DNA from 4 places in the Xenorhabdus doucetiae genome. Region 1 is predicted to be linked to each of the others. Evidence: predicted binding sites of a transcription regulator. Region 1 holds the regulator's gene; each other region holds the start of a gene.

Region 1 (5,664 bases):
CTGATGACATCCAACAGTGGCATTTTCACGGGCATGGCAGTCTATGGTGCCGGGCTGATCGTCGCTTATATCGCGGGCTTCATACTCACATTATTCTTCGGCAGCAAGAATATCGATTTGAGCTGATCAGCCAAACCAGATTAAAGGCACACACGCGGCGGTCAGCACCCCCATGGTGATATTGAATATAAACCACGCGCGGCGGCTTCCCAGTAACCGGCCAATCAGTGAACCGAGAACCAGCCAGAGGGCACCCGCGAGCAGATTGGCGATAAGCATCACGATACTGATAACAAAAATGGAGTGGTTATAGAGCGCTCCGGCCAGACTGTAACTACTGACTGCCCCCAATCCCATTAACCAGGTTTTCGGATTCAAAAACTGCAATAGCCAACCTTGATGAATTTTGATTGGAGCACCTGCCGAGGTTGTCGTGTCCAGCCGCTGATAATGCGAAGTGGCCGTTTTCCAGGCCAGCCATAATAAATACAGGCATCCGAGCACTTTCAACCCCGTATAAATGGCAGGATAAATCAGCAGTAACGCGGCAACACCAAACGCAGACAGCAGCAAAATGGTCTGCATTCCCAACACAATACCCAGACAAAGCGGGATGGAGCGGCGGAGACCAAAATTCGCGCCCGATGAGGTCAGCAACAAATTGTTTGGACCCGGTGTGACAGCGGAAATAAACATAAATATACTGAGTGAAAATATCAGGCTTACAGTCATGGGTAGATTCCCCTCCCACCCCAAGTTAACATTTCTTTGCGAGAAAATAGCAGTATGTTATTTCACACACAAGATAACTAATCATGAAATCAATTCACTATAAAGTATCAGCGCATTATCAGGAGCAATCACGATGATCATCCCGTGGCAGCAATTGGAAACCCATACACTCCTCAACTTGATTGAAAGTTTTGTCCTGCGGGAAGGGACGGATTACGGCGAACAGGAAAAAACGCTCGAACAAAAAGTGCAGGATGTCAAACATCAGCTTGAACGCGGTGAGGTTCTGTTGGTATGGTCTGAATTACATGAAACCGTTAATATCTTGCCCAAAGCGACGTTCCGCCCATGAGGTTCCGCTTGCTTTATTCATTCTGATTGACTGATCCGCCAATTTTATTGATAAGGAGTCTGTTCATGTCTGCCAAACATCCCGTCATCGCAATCACTGGCTCCAGTGGCGCAGGAACCACCACAACCAGTGTCGCCTTTCGCAAGATTTTCCAGCAATTTGACGTCACCGCCGCACTGATAGAAGGGGATAGTTTCCATCGTTATACTCGTCCTGAAATGGATGCCGAGATTCGGAAAGCAAGAGAACAGGGCAGACATATCAGCTACTTTGGGCCAGCCGCCAATGATTTCAGCATGCTGGAGAAAACCTTTTTTGACTATGGGGAAACGGGCAATGGTCGCTGCCGAAAATATCTCCATACCTATGATGAAGCCGTCCCCTATAACCAATTGCCGGGGACTTTCACACCGTGGGAACCCTTGCCGTCAAACACAGATGTGCTGTTTTATGAAGGTTTGCACGGGGGGGTTGTCACGCCACAACACAATGTCGCCAGCCATGTTGACCTGTTGATTGGCGTTGTGCCTATCGTCAACCTGGAGTGGATACAAAAACTCATCCGTGATACCAGCGAGCGCGGGCATTCCAGAGAAGCGGTCATGGATTCCGTTGTCCGCTCAATGGATGATTATATCCGCTATATCACTCCCCAATTTTCACGTACCCACATTAATTTCCAGCGTGTTCCTACCGTTGATACCTCTAACCCTTTCTCTGCCAAGGCTATTCCCTCACTGGACGAAAGCTTTATCGTGATCCGCTTCCGCGGTCTCACTCAAATTGATTTCCCTTATTTGCTGGCCATGCTTCAGGGTTCATTTATTTCCAGCATAGATACTATTGTCGTTCCCGGAGGAAAAATGGGGCTGGCAATGGAATTAATTATGGCGCCGCTGGTTAAGCAATTACTGGAAGGCAAAAAAATCTCATAATTTTCCTATTTATATCCTATGAACTTCAAGTTGCCGCTCGCAAGACGAAAGTCGTTTATTAATGACGAGTCTATTTTTAATAAAGCAGGTAACAAAAAATAACGTTACCTGTTTCATTTAAATAAATAGACCGTTTTTTAACAATAAATTAGGTGATAGAAATAAATGTAAAATCAACAAGACCGTCTTTTTTGCCAAACTTCTGGTAATCTGACAACCCGTTTAATAGGCTGAAGCGATACAGGAGGAGACAGAAACGTTTTCCTGTGTTACAAACAAGGCTACAAACGTGGACTGGCAAGGTATATGGATTAAGATCAATATGCCAGCATTCTCGTATCCTGATAATCCATATAAAGTTCCCGTTTGTCAGTTTTTCAGCAAGTTATATGTTAAGCTATTGACTTTATAAAGCCAGCCTGAAGAGAAACCCAGTTTCTCACATCATAAGGGCAGAAATAACAACAGAGGATAAAGCGAATGGTTCTCGGCAAGCCACAAACAGACCCTACTCTTGAATGGTTTTTGTCACACTGCCATATTCACAAATATCCATCCAAGAGCACGCTTATTCATCAAGGCGAGAAAGCAGAAACGCTTTACTACATTGTTAAAGGTTCAGTTGCTGTTCTAATAAAAGATGAAGAAGGTAAGGAAATGATTCTCTCTTATTTAAATCAGGGAGATTTTATCGGTGAACTTGGATTGTTTGAAGAGGGGCAAGAACGTACTGCATGGGTGCGGGCAAAAAGTGCCTGTGAAGTGGCTGAAATTTCCTATAAGAAATTTCGCCAGTTAATTCAGGTCAATCCTGACATTCTGATGCGTTTATCTGCTCAGATGGCGAGTCGCCTACAAACCACTTCCGAAAAAGTAGGTAACTTAGCCTTTCTGGACGTGACCGGCCGTATCGCCCAGACGTTGCTCAATTTAGCCAAACAGCCGGATGCAATGACGCACCCTGATGGTATGCAAATCAAAATCACACGTCAGGAAATTGGGCAGATTGTGGGTTGTTCCCGTGAAACGGTTGGCCGTATTTTGAAAATGCTCGAAGATCAAAACCTGATTTCCGCACATGGTAAAACCATCGTGGTTTATGGGACACGCTAATTCCCGATAAACCTGAAATCCAGCCAGTGCAACCTGTTACTTCGCACTGGCTTTTTTATGGCTTCACCTGTTTTGGGTTAACCATCGGGATATCGCCATCTCCAGCCGTATCATGCCCTCGACGATGTCATCCTCAGGAATGATCAATGAAGGGGTAAAGCGCAAAATGCTGTCTCCCGCACTCAATAACACCAATCCCAGCTCCGCCGCTTGCTGCAAGATTTCTCTGGCCTTACCCTGATATTCTGCTTGCAATACCGCCCCAATCAGCAAACCCTTGCCACGAAATTCGTGGAAAATGCCATATTTTTGGTTCATCATTTCCAGGGCATGGATGATCATATCGTGACGTTTTTCCACGCCTGCCAGCACTTCTGGCGTGTTGATAATATCCAGCGCAACGCAGCCGATAGCACAAGCCAACGGATTTCCGCCATACGTCGTGCCATGCGCGCCGGTTTCCATAGCTGCCGCGATGGTATCGGTCGTTAACATCGCACTGATCGGGAAACCGCCGCCCAGCGCCTTTGCGGTCGTCAAGATATCCGGCTGTACGCCATAATGCTGGTAAGCATACAACTTGCCTGTACGCCCCATCCCACTTTGCACTTCATCAAAAACCAACAGAGCCTGATGCTTATCGCACAATTCACGCACGCCATGCAGAAACGCCATTGTTGCAGGTGTGACGCCCCCTTCCCCTTGAATCGGCTCTAAGACAACGGCACAAGTGTGATCATCAATCACCGCTCTGACCGCATCCAAATCATTAAAAGACACATGGATAATATCCGCCGGTTTGGGGCCAAATCCTTCAGTATATTTTGGCTGTCCTCCGACCGAAACAGTGAAAAAGGTGCGTCCATGAAACGCCTGATGAAAAGCAATAATTTTGGTTTTATTGGGATGATGGCGAGTAATCGCATAACGACGAGCCAATTTAAAGGCGGCTTCATTGGCTTCCGCGCCTGAATTAGCGAAAAAGACCTTCTGCGCAAAGGTTGCATCAATCAATTTTTGTGCCAAGGTTAAGGCTGGTTCATTGGTAAAAATATTGCTGAGATGCCACAATTTTTCACCTTGCTGTTTCAGGGCATTCACCAAAGCCGGATGACAGTGCCCCAAAGCCAATACCGCGATACCGCCGGCAAAATCAATATATTCTTTACCCTGTTGATCCCATACTCGACTCCCTTGCCCTCTGACAGGAATAAAACTCGCCGGCGCATAAATAGGCAACATCACCTGATCATAGGTACTTCGGTTTGTTGCTTTGCTTTCTCCCATTTCCCTCACCTTATTTTTATCTGCTTGTCGTACTTCAAGATACATTTATTATCCCCCGCGCTGCGGGGGATAATAAGCGGCTTTTGTCTTGCGAGCGGCAACTTGAAAATTATCGGGTATATTTGCCATTTCAAAGTGAAATAATAGTCATAAAATATGAATAAAAAATCACGCAAAGGCAAATAAAAAATAACGAATGAGGAAATGTGATGGTATCTGGATTAATATTTGAGGAAATTATTCAATAATTCATGCCCCTGCTCACTCAGAATACTTTCCGGATGAAATTGCACCCCTTCCAGTGGCAGAGTACGGTGACGTATTCCCATAATTTCATCGACATCACCATTGCGCTGACTCCATGCTGTCACTTCAAATGAAGCCGGCAGCGTTTCTGCGGCAATCACCAGAGAGTGGTAACGTGTGACAGTTAATGGATGAACCAATCCTTTAAATACCCCTTGCTGGCTATGGTGAATTAAACTGGTTTTTCCATGCATCACTTCACGCGCTTTAACAATGCTGGCACCAAAAGCCTGACCTATCGCCTGATGCCCCAGGCACACACCGAGGATGGGCAATTTCCCGGCAAAATGTGAAATGGCTTCCAGCGAGATCCCGGCTTCATTTGGCGTGCAAGGGCCGGGAGAAATAACTAAATGCGTCGGTGCCAACGCTTCAATATCTTCAAGCTGTAGCTCATCATTGCGCTTAACTAAAACCTCTGTCCCTAACTCGCAAAAATATTGATATAAATTGAATGTAAAAGAATCGTAGTTATCTATTATGAGTAACATAGGAGTATATCCTACTGATTATTATAGTTTTATAAGTTCCTGCCCCACAGGGGTATTATGCATTCTGTATGACAGTAAAAACAGGCAAAGCAGTACCAACAGCAACGGGGGGACTCATCATACCACAGACGCATTTTTAAAATAGGGGTACGGGAATCACATCGCCATGATGCCCTGCTGTGGCAACGTAGAAATGGCAGAAAGAGGGATGATTCAGAGGGAGCTAACGGTACTCAAACAACCATGAATGATTATCCGAATACCGTATGATGCCGGGTTCGGGCTGTTAAGGCTCAACCTTGGCAGACAAGATCACAATGGGTTTCACCGGCACATTTTGATAAGGACCCACATTTTCTGTTTTGACTTGAGAAATTTTATCAACCACGTCCATACCTTTTACGACCTTGCCAAAGACGGCATAACCAAAGTCACGCTGCCCGTGGTC
Region 2 (5,664 bases), 1.8 Mb from region 1:
GGCAAAGATATCGTTTATTTCCACAGCCTGTTCTGGCCGGCCATGTTGGAAGGGTGTCACTACCGTAAACCCACTAACCTGTTTGTCCACGGCTATATCACGGTTAACGGCACCAAGATGTCCAAGTCCCGTGGCACCTTCATCAAAGCGGAGACTTACCTGAAACACTTTGATGCAGACTGCCTGCGCTATTACTATGCGGCGAAACTCTCTTCCCGCATTGATGATATCGATCTCAATCTGGAAGATTTTGTCCAGCGTGTGAACAGCGATGTCGTTAACAAAGTGGTCAACCTGGCTTCGCGCAATGCCGGCTTTATCAATAAACGTTTTGGCGGCAAACTGGCCGACCAACTGGCTGATCCCGCGCTGTATCAGAAATTTGTCGATGCGGCACAGGTGATTGCAGAAGACTTTACCCACCGTGAATTCGGCAAGGCCATCCGTGAAATTATGGCTCTGGCCGATCTTGCCAACCGCTATGTTGATGAACAAGCACCATGGGTTGTGGCGAAACAAGAGGGTCGTGACGCGGATCTGCAAGCGATCTGCTCAATGGGCATTAACCTGTTCCGTGTGCTGATGACGTACCTGAAACCGGTTCTGCCGGGCTTGACCACTCGTGCAGAAGCCTTCCTGAATACTGAACTGACTTGGGATGGCATCCAGCAACCCTTGCTGAACCATGACGTTTCACCCTTCAAGGCACTGTTCAATCGTATCGAAATGGCGAAAGTGGAAGCGATGATTGCGGATTCAAAAGAGAGCATCGAACCACAGAAAACCGTGACAGGTCCATTGGCAGATGATCCGATTCAGGACACCATCACCTTTGATGATTTTGCTAAGGTTGACCTGCGGATTGCCCTGATTAAACAGGCTGATTTTGTCGAAGGTTCAGATAAGTTATTGAAACTAACCCTTGATCTCGGTGGTGAAACTCGCCAAGTCTTCTCTGGTATTCGTGCCGCTTATCCTGATCCCAAGGCGTTGGAAAATCGTCTGACCGTGATGGTTGCCAACCTTGCTCCACGCAAGATGCGCTTCGGTATTTCAGAAGGGATGGTGATGGCAGCAGGCCCAGGTGGAAAAGAGATTTTCCTGTTAAGCCCAGACAGCGGCGCCCAACCCGGTATGCAGGTTAAATGATAATGGCACATCTTTAACAAAGATTATTAATTATCAAATAGATAATAAAGCGGGCTCCCCAAAAGGCCCGCTTTTTTATGTGATGTATGGCACATTTACAACGTTAGTCGTATGATAAGACCCTCGCTATATTGAGGAATAATTGATGATGTCTTTCCAAAATGTGCTGATGATAGGTTGGCAATACCTGCGCGCATTTGCGTTGCTCTATTTGTGCCTGATCGCGGGGAATATCATTTCAGCACGACTTCCTTTCTCTCTCCCCGGCAGCATTATTGGCTTACTGCTTCTGTTTTGTTTACTCGCATTCCAAATTATTCCCTCACACTGGGTAAAACCAGGCTGTAGTCTGTTGATGAAAAACATGACACTGCTCTTTTTGCCCATTGGAGTGGGGATCATGGATTATTATCCACAACTTAGCCAACAGATGCTGCCGATCCTCCTTTCTTGTGTCGTTAGTACCGTCATTGTTATGGTCGTCGTTGCTTACTGCTCCCACTATGTTCATCGTGAACGCATCATTATTGGTACTAAGCCTAAGCCGGAAGAGAAAGAAAAATGTTAAGTCATATTTGGTGGTCATTGCCGTTAACTCTGATTGTATTTTATTGTGCCAAAAAGCTGTCCGTCTGGCTCAAACTGCCGGTATTTAATCCCTTATTGATATCCATGGCCGTTATCATTCCCTTGCTGCTGATGACGCATACACCTTATGCACACTATTTTGCCGGCAGCCGGATACTGAACGATTTGTTGCAACCTGCCGTTGTCGCCTTGGCTTTCCCGCTGTATGAACAGCTACATCAAATCCGCGCCCAGTGGAAATCCATTATTAGCGTCTGTTTTATTGGCAGCATGGTCGCCATGATCACGGGGACTGCCATCGCATTATGGGCAGGTGCTACGCCTGAAATTGCCGCCTCTGTCCTGCCTAAATCAGTAACGACCCCCATTGCGATGGCGGTGGCCACTTCCATTGGCGGAATTCCTGCCATTAGCGCAGCTTGTGTCATTGCAGTCGGTATTTTGGGCGCTATTTTTGGTCACAATCTATTTAATTTTCTAAAAATAAAAACACAGGCTTCACGGGGGTTGGCAATGGGTACTGCCTCCCATGCCGTGGGAACGGCTCGCTGTGCGGAAATGGACCATATTGAAGGGGCATACAGTTCGCTGGCCTTAATGACCTGCGGCATTATTACCTCACTGATTGCACCGTTTCTATTCCCGATATTACTGCATCTGTTTGGTTAATTATTCCACAAATGACTCTGCTATTAGAGGTGAAGTGATTCATGGCTGTTGCAACCAATCATAGTGATTGGAATGGTTATGAAATCGTAACGTAAAAGTGAACAAATCCACTGAGATATTAAAAATTTGATATAAATCACTAAAATAATATCTTTATTACACCAATTTCACTAATTTTATGGTTGTTATCACATTGCAAACCTGAAAAGACGTCCTAGAATGATCTTCAATTAATATGGAGATCATTCTATGCAAGCTCGTTTTCACGCTATTTGGCCGGAAATTGCGCCCAGATTGCAAAAAGCGCTACTGCCTTATCTTGGCAGTGACGATTTTCCAGCTATGCTGACAGCAGAGCAAGTGGAAGCCATCAAACAGATCAGCGGATTTGATGAACAGGCACTGGCACTGGCTTTATTGCCGCTTGCCGCAGCCTGCTCCCTGGCGCCTATTTCTCATTTTTATGTTGGCGCAATTGCACGGGGAGAAAGCGGTAATCTCTATTTCGGTGCCAATATGGAATTTGCCGGCGTTCCCTTACAGCAAACCGTTCATGCAGAGCAATCCGCCATCACGCATGCTTGGCTGCGTGGGGAGAGAAAGCTGGTTTCCATCACGATCAACTATTCACCCTGCGGTCATTGCCGGCAATTTATGAATGAATTGAACAGTGGAACACAATTGGCAGTTTACCTGCCCAACCGTCCACAGTTAACGTTGGCCGACTACCTGCCGGAAGCCTTTGGCCCGTGTGATTTGGCCGATACGCCATTATTGCTGGATACGGTTAATCACGGCTATTCATTGGCGACCCGCGACGAATTGGTTCAGGCAGCACTGGAGGCAGCGAACCGTAGCCATGCACCTTATAGCCAATCCCATGCCGGCATTGCCCTGCTGGATGAACAAGGGAAAATTTATACCGGCCGTTATGCGGAAAATGCTGCATTTAATCCGAGTTTGCCACCCTTACAGGCAGCGCTGATAGTGATGAATATGGCAGGTGGAAATTGTCAATCCATAAAACGAGCGGTATTGGTGGAAAACGGAAATAGCCATTTATCACAATGGAGTGCGACGGAATCCACATTAACTGCTCTTGGCTGTACAAAAGTAGAACGGTACACATTTTAAGCATATACGCCCTAAAAGCAAAAATTGAATAACTTAACAAAATAGCAACCTTACCCCCGATTAGTATCCAAGGGGGCAAAATAAAATATTTAGTAACATTTTATTAGCTAATTCTGTATGTTATCTCTCATTTTTGCTCATGATAATGATAACTAAGTAACATTTACTGTACTTATTTTTCTTATCTTCTTAGGATCTATAACCGATTTTGTCATTAATAAGTTCGAAGAGTAAGCATCATGGAACTGGAACACGAAAGCAAACGTCCTCTCTATATTCCCTACGCTGGCCCTATCCTGTTGGAATTTCCTCTGTTGAATAAAGGCAGTGCCTTTACAGAAGAAGAACGCAGTCATTTCAACTTGCACGGCTTACTGCCACAAACCGTTGAAACCATAGAAGAACAGGCCGAACGCGCCTACCGCCAATATCGCGATTTCAAAAATGACACCGATAAACACATTTATTTAAGGAATATTCAGGATACCAACGAAACGCTGTTTTACCGGCTCCTTGACGCCCACCTCAGCGAAATGATGCCGATTATCTACACGCCAACCGTTGGGGCAGCCTGCGAACACTTTTCTGACATTTACCGCCGTGCCCGTGGCTTGTTTATCTCCTACCCAAACCGGGATTACATTGATGACATGCTGCAAAATGCTACCAAGCAGAATGTCAAAGTTATCGTGGTTACTGATGGTGAGCGCATTCTTGGTTTGGGTGATCAGGGCATCGGCGGCATGGGGATTCCTATCGGTAAACTGTCATTGTATACCTCCTGTGGCGGGATCAGCCCGGCTTATACCCTGCCCGTGGTGCTGGATGTCGGGACTAATAACCCACAACGCCTCAATGACCCTCTCTACATGGGCTGGCGTCATCCACGCATTACCGGCAAAGAGTACGATGAATTTGTGGATGAATTTATTCAGGCCGTGAAACGTCGCTGGCCTAACGTACTGCTGCAATTTGAAGATTTTGCCCAGAACAATGCCATGCCGCTGTTGACCCGTTATCGCGATGAGCTTTGTTGTTTCAATGATGATATCCAAGGCACCGCCGCCGTTGCCTTGGGTAGCCTGATTGCCGCCAGCCATGCCGCAGGTCACCAATTGAAAGATCAAACGGTGGCATTTCTGGGTGCCGGCTCCGCGGGCTGTGGTATTGCAGAACAGATCATTGCCCAGATGAAATCGGAAGGATTGAGTGATGAACAGGCGCGTGCCCGTGTGTTTATGGTTGACCGCTTCGGTCTCCTGACTGACAAGCTGCCAAACTTACTGGATTTCCAAAGTGCCTTGGTACAAAAAAGCACGGCCTTGCAATCATGGGATGTCACCAACGATTCTCTCTCATTAATGGATGTGGTTCGCAATGCCAAGCCGACTGTCCTGATTGGTGTTTCCGGACAGTCAGGTCTGTTCTCTGAAGAAATTATCCGTGAAATGCACAAACATTGTGAACGCCCAATCGTAATGCCGCTGTCCAACCCAACATCGCGGGTGGAAGCCCGCCCGGAAGACATCATCAACTGGACAAACGGCCAAGCGCTGGTCGCAACAGGCAGCCCGTTTGCCCCTGTGAAATATGATGGTCAGGAATACCCCATCGCACAATGTAACAACTCCTATATCTTCCCGGGGATCGGTTTAGGCGTTATCGCTGCCGGTGCCAAGCGCGTCACCGATGATATGTTGATGGCGGCCAGCCGCACGTTGGCGGATTGTTCACCGCTGGCACAGACAGGCTCTGGCCCGTTGTTGCCGCTGATTGATGACATCCAGGATGTCTCCCGCAAGATAGCCAAAGAAGTGGCGAAAAAAGCCCAAATTCAAGGCGTCGCGGTGGTGACATCGGAAGATGCACTGGATGAAGCGATTGAGCGCAATTTCTGGAAACCAGAATATCGCATCTATAAACGCACTTCATTCTGATCATCTCTGTGATAAGCCTGTCAATCTTATTGGCAGGCTTTAAAAATAACCTAAAAAACTCACCAGTTAAACTATCACTCACCTCTCAGCATTGAATCAGATGAGTTCTGATATACTCCAGCGAAAACTTGCTTCGCTATTTCAAGTCAAGTAGCCTTTAGGACAATTAATTCATCAGCACATATCA
Region 3 (5,664 bases), 710 kb from region 1:
TCATCGGTGCCGCAGGTTTGGCGGTTGGTCTGGCATTGCAAGGCTCGCTGTCTAATTTTGCTGCCGGTGTTTTATTGGTGATTTTCCGTCCACTTCGTACCGGCGAATATGTCAGTATTGGTGCGGTGGAAGGTACTGTCATGCAGGTTCAGATTTTCTCAACCACATTGCGCACCGCAGATGATCGCATCATTGTGATCCCCAACGGTAAGATCATTGCAGACAATATTATCAATACCAGCCGTGAACCGAACCGCCGTACCCAAATCATGGTGGGCGTTGCGTACGACGCGGATATTGATGAAGTAAAAAGGGTGTTGGGTGATGTGATTAAACAAGATAACCGCATTCAACATGAAAAAGGCGTCACGATCCGCTTGCATGAAATGGCACCTTCCTCATTGAATTTTATTGTGCGGGTATGGACAACCAATGGTGACGCCTGGAATGTCTATTGGGATTTGATGGAAAACTTTAAGCGTACGTTGGATAAGCACAATATCGGCATCCCATTCCCACAAATGGATGTTTATCTGCATCAGCAAAATACGGCCTTACAGAAGAAGGCTGACGAATAATTAAAATATCCGGTGTGAGAATAACGATTTCTCACACCAAATTCTCACCCCAAATTTGAATAAAACCTCCATTACCATTCCTAATGATGTATTAGAATGATTCATTTTTACTCATGCACAATCTTGCTTAATATGCATTGGTTATCGTAACTCATTGAATAATGATTAGGGATCTGTGCATGTTTTCAACATTAATTCAGGGTTTTTTTCTCAGTGCGGCGATGATCTTGCCGCTTGGGCCGCAAAATGTCTTTGTCATGCAGCAAGGGAGCCGGAAACAGTTCCATTTAATGAGTGCAACATTATGCTCTATCAGCGATGCGCTTTTCATCATGGCGGGAATATTCGGTGGAAGTGCCTTGCTGGGACAATCGACACTGTTATTGCACGCCGTGACATGGGGAGGCGCTGCATTTTTACTGTGGTATGGGTGGGGCGCTTTGCGCACGGCATTATCGGCAGACGTTGAACTTTCCTGTACAGAAAAAACGGTCCAAAGCCGTTGGCGAGTGGTAGTCACACTGTTCGCTGTGACATGGCTGAATCCCCATGTGTATTTGGATACCTTTGTCGTATTGGGAAGCATAGGAGGACAATTGTCTGCCGAGCTTAGGCCATGGTTTACCACTGGGGCGGTAATGGCATCGATCAGTTGGTTTTTTGCCTTGTCATTGTTGTCTGCATGGTTTGCGCCTGTACTGAATCAGCCCAGAGCGCAACGCATCATCAATATTTTTGTTGCCTGTGTGATGTGGTATATCGCCTGGAGCCTCATCAGGAAAGGGATACAGATTTTTTATTGATGGCAATACTTTTCTATAGATCGTCTATAGATTGTGCTAATGTTTCTGAAAGCACCTTACTAACCTAATCTTGCTGTATTTAAGGAGGTTTTGTGAAACGCAAATCACTGGTATTGGCCGCGATAATGGCTCTGGGAAGCGTCTCCTGCATGACGGCTTCCGCTGCTGACTTGCTCTCTATCCCACATATTTCCACTTCTGGCAACGCGGTAGTTAAAGCAACGCCGGATATGGCGACATTGATAATCCATGTGAGCGAAACTCAAAAGAGTGCGGCAGAAGCAAAGAAAAACGTCGATCAACGTGTGGCGAAATATTTTGATTTTCTGAAAAACAGTGGCATCGACAAGAAAGATATTGATGCCGCCAACTTACGCACTCAACCAGAATATCAATATGAACAAAAGACGGGGAAATCCAGTATTACCGGTTATCGGGCGTCACGTTCAGTTGAAGTGAAAGTTCACAAGCTGGAACAACTGAACACGTTACTGGATGGTGCCCTGAAAGCCGGATTGAATGAGATTAACTCGGTTCAGTTTAGTGTTAATAATCCGCAACGCTATCGTGATGAAGCCAGACAAAAAGCTATCGAGAATGCTATCCAACAAGCGACGGTATTGGCCAAGGGATTCAACGGTAAGTTAGGCCCGGTATATAGCATTAACTATCGTGCGCCTGATGCTGTGCCTGAACCCATGAGCCGTCTGAAATACCAGACAGCCCTGTTGTCATCACCCGCTGCTGACTCAGCCAGTGAAACTTATGCACCACAGAATATTGAGTTTTCTGATCACGTTGATGCCGTTTTTGAATTACAGCGTTAATTGATTTTATCTTCCTGACGTAACATCTGGCGCCCTAGTTTTAGCAGGGCGTCAGTGACTTTTCTCATCGCTCCGCTTTCAGGGGCAAAACGATGCCAATACAGCATACGGCGTTGGTATAATCCCGGCGTGAGATCGACTAGCTCACCGGCTTTCAATTCCTTGTCGATTTGCAAGTGTGGGATCATACAGCAAGTTGAACCTTGTTTTGCCAGTTGGACAAATGCTTCGGAAGAATTCACGATATGGCAGGGCACACTTCCCGGCGATAAATCAAAATTCTGTTGCAAGAATGCCTGATGCATATCATCTAAATGGTCGAATGCCACAGCCGGTGCTTTCAGCAAGGCTGAACGTGTAACGCCATTCGGGAAAAAACGGTTTGCAAACGCGGGAGAGGCAACAAACAGATAATCCAGAGCACCTAATTTATCAACCAAACAGCTTGGCAGCGGTTGTGGCTGAATACTCACCGCGCCGACCACTTCGCCACGCCGCAAACGCTCTTGGGTTCGGGTTTCATCTTCCACTTGAATATTGAGCCGAATAGGCAAATCGGACAAAACCGGATGGAGAGCCGGTAAAAGCCACGTCGCCAGACTGTCTGCATTGACCGCAAGGGAAAGCAGTAACGGGATCTGATCACCATTTTCATCACCAAGCCATTGCGCTTCCAGCAGTTCAACCTGATGCAACAGCGCAAGCAGCTTTTGCCCTTGTTCGGTGGGGTGGGGAGGCACAGTGCGTACCAATAGCGGTTGACCAAACATATTTTCCAACTGCTTGATCCTCTGTGATACCGCTGATTGGGTGATACAAAGTTTTTGCGCTGCTCGCTCGAAGCCACGTTCTTTGATCACGGCATCTAACGCTTGCAGTGATCGGTAATCAGGACGTTTCATTAAAAATAAGATTCTCCGCGTTTGCTCTTCTGGGGTTATGGCTCAATATTAAAACCATTATGTGGCCTAACTAGCATTATGCCACTAGAACTATGCCATATTTTTTCATGGGATGAGCCAATATTGTTTATACTAGCCGTCAGATTTTTCCTTGTAACTGATTATAGGCTGTGATCGATATGACTCAGGACGAACTGAAAAAAGCAGTAGGTTGGGCAGCATTGGAATACGTTAAACCAGGCACTATTGTCGGTGTGGGTACAGGTTCTACCGCAGCGCATTTTATTGATGCGTTAGGCACTATCAAAGACAAAATTGAAGGTGCGGTATCGAGTTCAGAAGCATCGACTGAGAAACTGAAAAGTCTCGGCATTCCTGTGTTTGATTGCAATGAAGTTGACACCCTAGATATTTATGTTGATGGTGCTGATGAAATTAATGGTCAAATGCAGATGATCAAAGGTGGCGGCGCAGCATTGACCCGGGAAAAAATCATTGCGGCGGTTGCGAAGACATTTATCTGCATTATTGATGCGTCCAAGCAAGTCGATGTGTTAGGCAAATTCCCCCTGCCGGTTGAAGTTATCCCAATGGCACGCGCTTATGTGGCACGTGAGCTGGTGAAATTGGGGGGGACACCGGTTTATCGTGAAAACGTCGTGACCGATAATGGCAATCATATTCTGGATGTTCACAATCTCTCTATTGTTGATGCCGTTGGGCTGGAAAATAAAATCAATGGCATTACTGGCGTGGTCACTGTAGGTCTTTTTGCCAATCGCGGCGCGAACGTGGTACTGGTCGGTACGGCGGATGGCGTTAAGACGCTCACCGAATAATCACTTATTGAGGGCAGAATAGTCTGCCCTCAAAATATTTTTGTATTTATTCAAAACAGAAAATTTGGTGAGATATATCACATTTTCTCCCAAAAAAACCTCAATATCCTTTCGATATCCCATAACGAATTATTTTACTTTGCATAACAACTTATTTACTGTTGCTTATTCTGTAATATAAGCAAACGATTGTATTGCTGTTACCGTTTTTTTTGTTATTTTGGTGCAATCGATATGCGTTATGAAAGTTAACAACGAGTAGGGCGGGCAAATGGTTAAGGTATCGTTAGAAAAGGACAAAATTAAATTTCTGCTACTGGAGGGGGTTCATCAAAGCACAGTAGACAGCTTAAAAGCAGCAGGGTACAGCAATATTGAGTATCACAAAGGGGCATTAGAGCCTGAAGCGTTGAAAGAAGCGATTCGTGATGCCCGATTTGTCGGCGTTCGTTCCCGTACCCAATTGACCGAAGAAATTTTTGCCGCAGCGGAAAAGCTGGTTGCCGTCGGGTGTTTCTGCATTGGTACGAACCAAGTTGACCTGAAAGCCGCTGCAAAGCGTGGTATCCCGGTATTTAATGCGCCTTTTTCCAATACCCGTTCAGTCGCTGAAATGGTATTGGGTGAGCTGTTGTTGCTGTTGCGTCGTGTTCCTGAAGCGAATGCAAAAGCACACAATGGGATATGGGATAAGCAGGCAAAAGGCTGCTATGAGGCGCGTGGGAAAAAATTAGGCATTATCGGTTACGGGCATATTGGTACACAGCTTGGCATCTTGGCTGAAAATATTGGCCTGAATGTCTATTTCTATGATATTGAAAATAAATTGCCATTGGGTAACGCACAGCAAGTTCATCATTTATCTGAATTATTGAATATGAGTGATGTTGTAAGCTTGCATGTTCCTGAAACGGCTTCAACCAAGGATATGATTGGGGCGGCAGAATTAGAGTTGATGAAGCCGGGTTCCATTTTGATCAACGCATCACGGGGTACGGTCGTCGATCTTCCTGCACTTAGCGAAGCACTGGAAACCGGGCATCTTTCTGGCGCAGCGATTGACGTTTTTCCTCATGAACCCGCAACCAACAATGATCCTTTCATCTCTCCATTAAGTAAGTTTGATAATGTACTGTTGACTCCCCATATTGGCGGGTCGACGCAAGAAGCCCAACAAAATATCGGTTATGAAGTTGCAGGTAAACTGGTCAAATATTCTGACAATGGCTCGACATTATCAGCGGTTAATTTTCCGGAAGTTTCACTCCCTATTCATGCCAAAGATACGAACCGATTACTGCATATCCATGAAAATCGACCGGGTATCTTGACCAGCATTAACCAGGTGTTCACGGAGCAAGCGATCAATATTGATGCGCAATATTTGCGGACTGACAGCGATATTGGTTATGTGGTGATAGATATCACGACGCAAAATTCAGCTCAGGCTGAATTGGTCTTGCAGAAACTGAAAGCCCTGCCGGGCACGATCCGTTCTCGCCTGCTTTACTAAGATTTAACCAACCGGGGCGATTAAAGACAAATGGCCCCGGTTAATCCTTCAGCGGTTCATATCCATCGCCAGACTTTTTCTGGTGTAATGATCTCCGGCAGGGGGATATCCCAACTCGCGCTGGGTAATTTTTCAACTAACTGAAAATTGTGTGCCAATCCAATCGGGTAAAAATGCTGTTGTTGCCACTTTGCGAGCGTTC
Region 4 (5,664 bases), 490 kb from region 1:
CTCAACGGTGCCAGTACCGGTTTGGAAAACTCCAGCACCAATAAACGCCCGCCCGGTTTAAGTACCCGATACATGGAACGCAGTGCTTTTTCTTTATCCGTGACATTACGCAAACCGAAGGAAATGGTAATACAGTCAAAATGGTTATCCGGGAAAGGCAACTCTTCGGCATTGGCTTGCACATAACTGACATTGCCGACGATCCCGATATCGCGTAATTTTTCGCGCCCGACTTTCAACATGGAGTCGTTGATATCCGCCAGAACCACTTGACCTTTTTCCCCCACAATGCGGGAGAATTTTGCGGTCAGGTCACCGGTTCCGCCGGCCAGATCAAGCACCTTATGACCACGGCGAACACCACTGGTTTCAATCGTGAAACGTTTCCAGATACGATGAATGCCAAATGACATCAAATCATTCATTAAGTCATATTTTGCGGCCACAGAGTGAAACACCTCTGCCACCATCTCTTTTTTTTCTTCTTTGGCTACGGTGCGGAAACCAAAATCAGTGGTTTCTTTTGATTGATCTGCCATGTTAATTGTCCGCTTTTTATTCAAAAAAAATTTATAGCCAGTGTACCAGCCTTTCCGATAAAACCCTATTCAGAGTTCACTCATTTATCTGCAACGATTGAAAAGATTTATCAATTAATTGTGAATCGATAGGACGTTTCACATCCACACCTAAATCACGAAATCCTTCGGCCTGACTAATCAAGTTTCCTCTGCCCTCAACCAGCTTTTTCATGGCGAAATGGTAACTTGCCTGTGCTTTGTTGAGGCTTTGCCCCAACCCCTGCATATCATCCACAAACAATCGCATTTTGTCATACATTCTGGCCGCCTTATCCGCAATCAGGCGGGCATTTTGGCTTTGATATTCATAACGCCACAAATTATTGATCGTGCGAATAGCCACCAACAACGTGGAGGGGCTAACCAGCATGATATTATGTTTCAATGCTTCATCAAGTAACTCTGGCGCCTGATTGAGCGCAACCAAATAAGCCGGTTCCACGGGAATAAACAGCAAAACATAATCCAGCGATCGCAATCCGGGCAATTGCTGATAATCTTTTCGGCTCAAGCCACGAATATGCCCTTTGATTGAGTTAATATGTTCCTGTAATGCCTGTGCCTGTTGCTCTTCATCCTCACTGTTGAAATAACGTTCATAAGCGACCAGCGACATTTTGGCATCAATAATGACATCTTTTCCCTGTGGCAGATGCACAATCACATCAGGTTGAAAACGTGCGCTGTTTTCAGCTTTGATATTAACCTGTGTATCGAACTCATGCCCTTCACGCAAGCCGGATGCTTCCAAAACCCGCGCTAATACCATTTCTCCCCAATTTCCCTGCATTTTATTATCGCCTTTCAGCGCCTTTGTGAGATTGATGGCCTCTTTTGCCATCTGCGCATTGAGTTGCTGGAGATTACGAATTTCATGGGTCAGAGTATGGCGTTCACGCGCCTCCTGCCCAAAACTGTCTTGTACCTGACGGCGGAATCCCTCAAGTTGTTCACGAAAGGGCATCAAAAGAGTATTAAGGTTTTGGCGATGGTGTTCGTCGGTACGGCGTTGATTATGTTCAAAGATGCGATTGGCGAGGTTTTCAAATTGGCTACTTAATCGTTGTTCACTGTTGATCAATAAACGCTGTTTTTCCTCCGCGGCCAGCCGGGTTTCTTCAAGCCGGGTACTCCATTCGCGTAATTCCGCTTCCTGCACGCTATTAATTTCGCGTTGAGCCAACAACGCCTGGTTTAGTTGATCACATTCAGTACGCCAATAATGGGATTGTTCCAGCTTTTCATGGCTGACCGCCAGTTGGCTATATAATTCACGCAGTTCCTGCTCTTTTTGCCGGATTCTCTGCTGAACAGAAAGCCAGACGAAGATCCCTCCGCCCAGCAATCCACTCAAGCCGCCAATTAGCATATACAACCACTGGATATCCACCTAAACACCCTCACTAACACCATTTTGATTTACCCGCTGTAATAAATGTAAGTTAAGTAGAGGCTGTATAGATGTCCAGAGTATTTTTATGGCTTTCTTTCAGTTTGCAAAGCGGCTCGCAATTATCCCATCCATTCGGCTAACCAACGCAGGCCAAATGCGCCCGGAGCTAAGATACCGAATGCCCAAATCAAGGCAGAAGCGAAATTGGCGAGCTGAAAATGGCGTCTTGGCATAGCACAAATCCCCGCCACCAACGGTACAACCGCCCTTAACGGGCCAAAAAAACGCCCAATGAAAACACCCCATACTCCCCATCGTTCAAAGAACCGATGTCCGCGCACCAAGGTTTGGGGATGGCGGGAAAGCGGCCACATCTTGCCGACATTTTCTTTGTAATGAAAACCAAACCAGTAAGAGAGCCAATCACCAAAGAAAGCGCCGGCGGCCGCAGCCACCCAGATTGGCCAGAAAGTTAACCCACTTTCACCAATCAATGCGCCTAATCCCAGCAAAATGATTGTTGCCGGCAATAACAGGGAAATAAATGCCAGCGATTCACCAAATGCCAGCAGGAAAATGATGGGAATTGCCCAAATTTCATGGGCTTTTACGAAGTTTACGACCAGTTCGATGATGTCATGCAGACTCACATTAATCTTTCCTGTATTATCAGTGGGATGTCATCGGTTAGCCCTGAGCAATCAACTCAATGCTAACCTGATATTTTTATTCAAGAAAATACGCTTGTAGCTTTTCGCGCGCAGCCATATCCAGCCCGATATCTTTTTCCAGCCAAATATCCACGCTGCCATAATGCTGGTTAATGCTATTGAGTGCAGTCATTAAAAACTCTTCCCTGACTGAATAAACATAGGCAAATTTTTCAACTACGCTTTCACTCATCATTTTTGCGTGTTCATTCAATAAATAGTCCCGGTACGGTGCCAATGTGACATTGGTCAACAAATAATCTTCCATCACCGTAGCCAGATCCGCCCCCAATGCGAATAAAACCAGTGCTGAACCAACACCCGTCCGGTCTTTACCCACCGCGCAATGTTGTACAATCCCGCCTTTCTCTGGTTGCAGCAATAAGGTCGCTAACGTTTTATAAGCCGGGTTATTGATGGGCAACAATTCATATAAGCGAGACATAAAGACTTTCGCGTCGAATTGCTCCAGTATCTCCTTGCCTAACTTATCCAGATTGGCATCCACTTCTTTGGCAAGCGGATTGGCCGGCGCATGGTGATAATGCGCTCCCTGCCATACCTGATCGGGTTTATCCATGATTTCGCTGTTATCACGATAATCAATGATCTGTAAAAGGTTTTTGCTGACTAAAAAAGCCTGATCGTTTTCTGTCAACTTATCCAGTGAACCGGAACGAAATAACAATCCTGATTTAATTTTAGCGCCATTATTCAGTGTGTTATTACCTAAATCACGAAAATTAATGCCGCCATTCAAAGGAAGCAGTGAAGGATGAGATAGCAATGTTGTGGTCATAGTTACTCTTGTTGCGATTAAAAGATACAAAATGTTATGACATTAACAGATTTTGCCATGAAGGGAAGAGAACATAAACGACAGGGCCAGAATGCTCTGACCCTTGATGAAAGGCATTACAGCAGGCGGCGAGCGGCCTCCACAACAATTCCCAGCGCGTTGCTTTCTGTTTTTTTCAGCAACTCAACATCCGGGATTTCCTGTTGGGTACGGTTAACGATCACGCCGGCCACCATCCCCGCACGCAATCCCTGACTTGCACACATCGTCAGTAATGTTGCTGACTCCATCTCAAAGTTCATTACGCCCATTTCCTGCCACTCTTGCATAGAACCCTGAAAACGGCGAACCACACGGCCGGAATAGGTATCGTAACGCTCTTGTCCTGGATAGAAGGTATCGGAAGAGGCAGTAATACCCACATGCGTCGCAGAGCCTGAGGCTTTTGCGGCTTCGTACAGTGCATTGGTACACGCAAAATCAGCCACCGCTGGGAACTCCATTGGGGCAAAGTGCAAGCTGGCGCCGTCCAACCGTACCGCGGCGGTCGTAACCAAGACATCGCCGACATTAATATGTGGCTGAATCGCCCCCGTTGTACCGATACGCAGGAAAGTACGCACGCCCAATTGTGCCAGTTCTTCTACAGCAATCGATGTTGAGGGGCCGCCGATGCCGGTAGAGCAAACCACAACGGCCTTTCCGTCAATTTCTGCACGCCAGGTGGTGAATTCACGGTGGGAAGCCAGATGTACCGGGTTATCCATCAGTCGTGCAATTTTTTCAACACGGTTAGGATCGCCTGGCACAATCGCCAGCGTCGCGCCTTGCAGGTCGCTTTTGGTGATACCTAAGTGAAATACATCAGACATATCAGACTCCTCAACGGGCATGATTCAAAATATGAATACCTAAATTTAGTCAATACTCTGACACTTTTTAGTGATTTAAATCATCTTTAATTAACTTCATAAAGAAACGCATACACATATTTGTGATTTAAATCACATTTAACAGAGAAAATAGCCATCGCTATTTACATGACAAGATTAAGCAGCAGTACACCACATAATCCAATTCCCCATGCGATTGTGGTAGGAATCGACCAGACGATAATCTGCTGCCTCACATGGGTAATTCCCATCATCCGGTTAACCACCCAGAAAAAACAGTCATTAAAGTAACTAAAAAACAGGGTACCCATCACCGCGGCTTGCGCCGCTACTAACATATTCACATCCGGTATCTGCTTGATAATAGGCGCTGAAATGGAAGCAGCGGTTATCATTGCTACCGTGCCAGAACCTTGGATTATGCGTATCAGCGTTGCGATGATAAACGGGATCAAAACGGGAGTTATTGGCAAGCTGGCAACATAGTGCGCTAATATTGTCCCGGTGGCGCTTTCGTTTAATACCGCGCCCAATGCCCCTCCCGCGCCTGACACCAACAAAATAATGCCCACACTTTTTAGCCCGGTTTCCAAATGTTCGGTGACTTCGTGTTTACTGGCGTTTGGCATTAGGGTATAAACCGCCAGAAGTACACTGATTGCCAACGCAATAATCGGTGATCCCAGAAAATTAAGCATCTGAAAATAGATAGCATTTTCCTTGCCAGCAAATTCATCCGTTCCCAGTACCATTCCATTAATGACGCCAATAAACATCAGAATAATGGGCACAACAATCGGCAAAAGGGAAAGAAACAGGCTCGGCAGCGGTTTTTGCTCTTTTTCTGCCTGATAACGCTGATGAGCTTGTTGCAAACTCTCTGCATTTTCTTCGGTATTATCAAGCTGATATTCAGGATATTTCGTCTCCAACCACTTTGCATAGCAGGTGATTCCAATCACACAGGGAACCGCCAGTATCATGCCTGCCAGCATCATCTGGCCGATACTCACGCCGAATATTCCGGCTACCGCAAGCGGCCCCGGCGTTGGGGGAACGATATGGTGAGTGACCACTAACCCACCAGCCAGCGCCACCCCAAGGGACAAGACATTACGTTTACCTTGTTTCGCCAATGCCTTCACCAGCGGATAGAGGATCACAAAAGCCGAATTCACAAATATAGGGATACTGACAATATAACCGGTTATCGCCAAGGCCCACTCTTCACGTCTTTTCCCCAGACATTGAATCAGGCTATAGGCGATCCGTTCCGTTGCGCCAGAGA

What was found. The regulator CRP, encoded in region 1, controls carbon source genes, mostly activating them, when cyclic AMP is high. The targets are predictions, from matches to a motif close to ATGTGANNNNNNTCACAT.
Region 2: a site for CRP is predicted at 1,227-1,244, ahead of XDD1_RS06715 (CidA/LrgA family protein). Genes of this name have one in related genera too.
Region 3: a site for CRP is predicted at 4,015-4,032, ahead of serA (phosphoglycerate dehydrogenase). Genes of this name have one in related genera too.
Region 4: a site for CRP is predicted at 4,476-4,493, ahead of udp (uridine phosphorylase). Genes of this name have one in related genera too.

Annotation. Positions count from the first base shown of each region.
Region 1 covers NZ_FO704550.1:3,882,498-3,888,161, forward strand. Annotated here, with positions in the region: gene murP (PTS N-acetylmuramic acid transporter subunit IIBC) at 1-126, shown strand, start outside; gene XDD1_RS16955 (LysE family translocator) at 127-732, opposite strand; gene XDD1_RS16960 (YheU family protein) at 866-1,084, shown strand; gene XDD1_RS16965 (phosphoribulokinase) at 1,150-2,019, shown strand; gene crp (cAMP-activated global transcriptional regulator CRP) at 2,500-3,132, shown strand; gene XDD1_RS16975 (aspartate aminotransferase family protein) at 3,196-4,419, opposite strand; gene XDD1_RS16980 (aminodeoxychorismate synthase component II) at 4,641-5,216, opposite strand; gene ppiA (peptidylprolyl isomerase A) at 5,503-5,664, opposite strand, start outside.
Region 2 covers NZ_FO704550.1:1,442,723-1,448,386, reverse strand. Annotated here, with positions in the region: gene metG (methionine--tRNA ligase) at 1-1,149, shown strand, start outside; gene XDD1_RS06715 (CidA/LrgA family protein) at 1,298-1,717, shown strand; gene XDD1_RS06710 (CidB/LrgB family autolysis modulator) at 1,711-2,406, shown strand; gene cdd (cytidine deaminase) at 2,656-3,540, shown strand; gene XDD1_RS06700 (NAD-dependent malic enzyme) at 3,780-5,477, shown strand.
Region 3 covers NZ_FO704550.1:3,174,875-3,180,538, reverse strand. Annotated here, with positions in the region: gene mscS (small-conductance mechanosensitive channel MscS) at 1-578, shown strand, start outside; gene argO (arginine exporter ArgO) at 758-1,381, shown strand; gene XDD1_RS13800 (oxidative stress defense protein) at 1,474-2,208, shown strand; gene XDD1_RS13795 (LysR family transcriptional regulator ArgP) at 2,205-3,110, opposite strand; gene rpiA (ribose-5-phosphate isomerase RpiA) at 3,290-3,949, shown strand; gene serA (phosphoglycerate dehydrogenase) at 4,221-5,462, shown strand; gene XDD1_RS13780 (5-formyltetrahydrofolate cyclo-ligase) at 5,519-5,664, opposite strand, start outside.
Region 4 covers NZ_FO704550.1:3,393,596-3,399,259, forward strand. Annotated here, with positions in the region: gene ubiE (bifunctional demethylmenaquinone methyltransferase/2-methoxy-6-polyprenyl-1,4-benzoquinol methylase UbiE) at 1-539, opposite strand, end outside; gene rmuC (DNA recombination protein RmuC) at 616-1,950, opposite strand; gene XDD1_RS14780 (DedA family protein) at 2,094-2,624, opposite strand; gene XDD1_RS14785 (tyrosine-protein phosphatase) at 2,701-3,483, opposite strand; gene udp (uridine phosphorylase) at 3,600-4,355, opposite strand; gene XDD1_RS14795 (GntP family permease) at 4,520-5,664, opposite strand, start outside.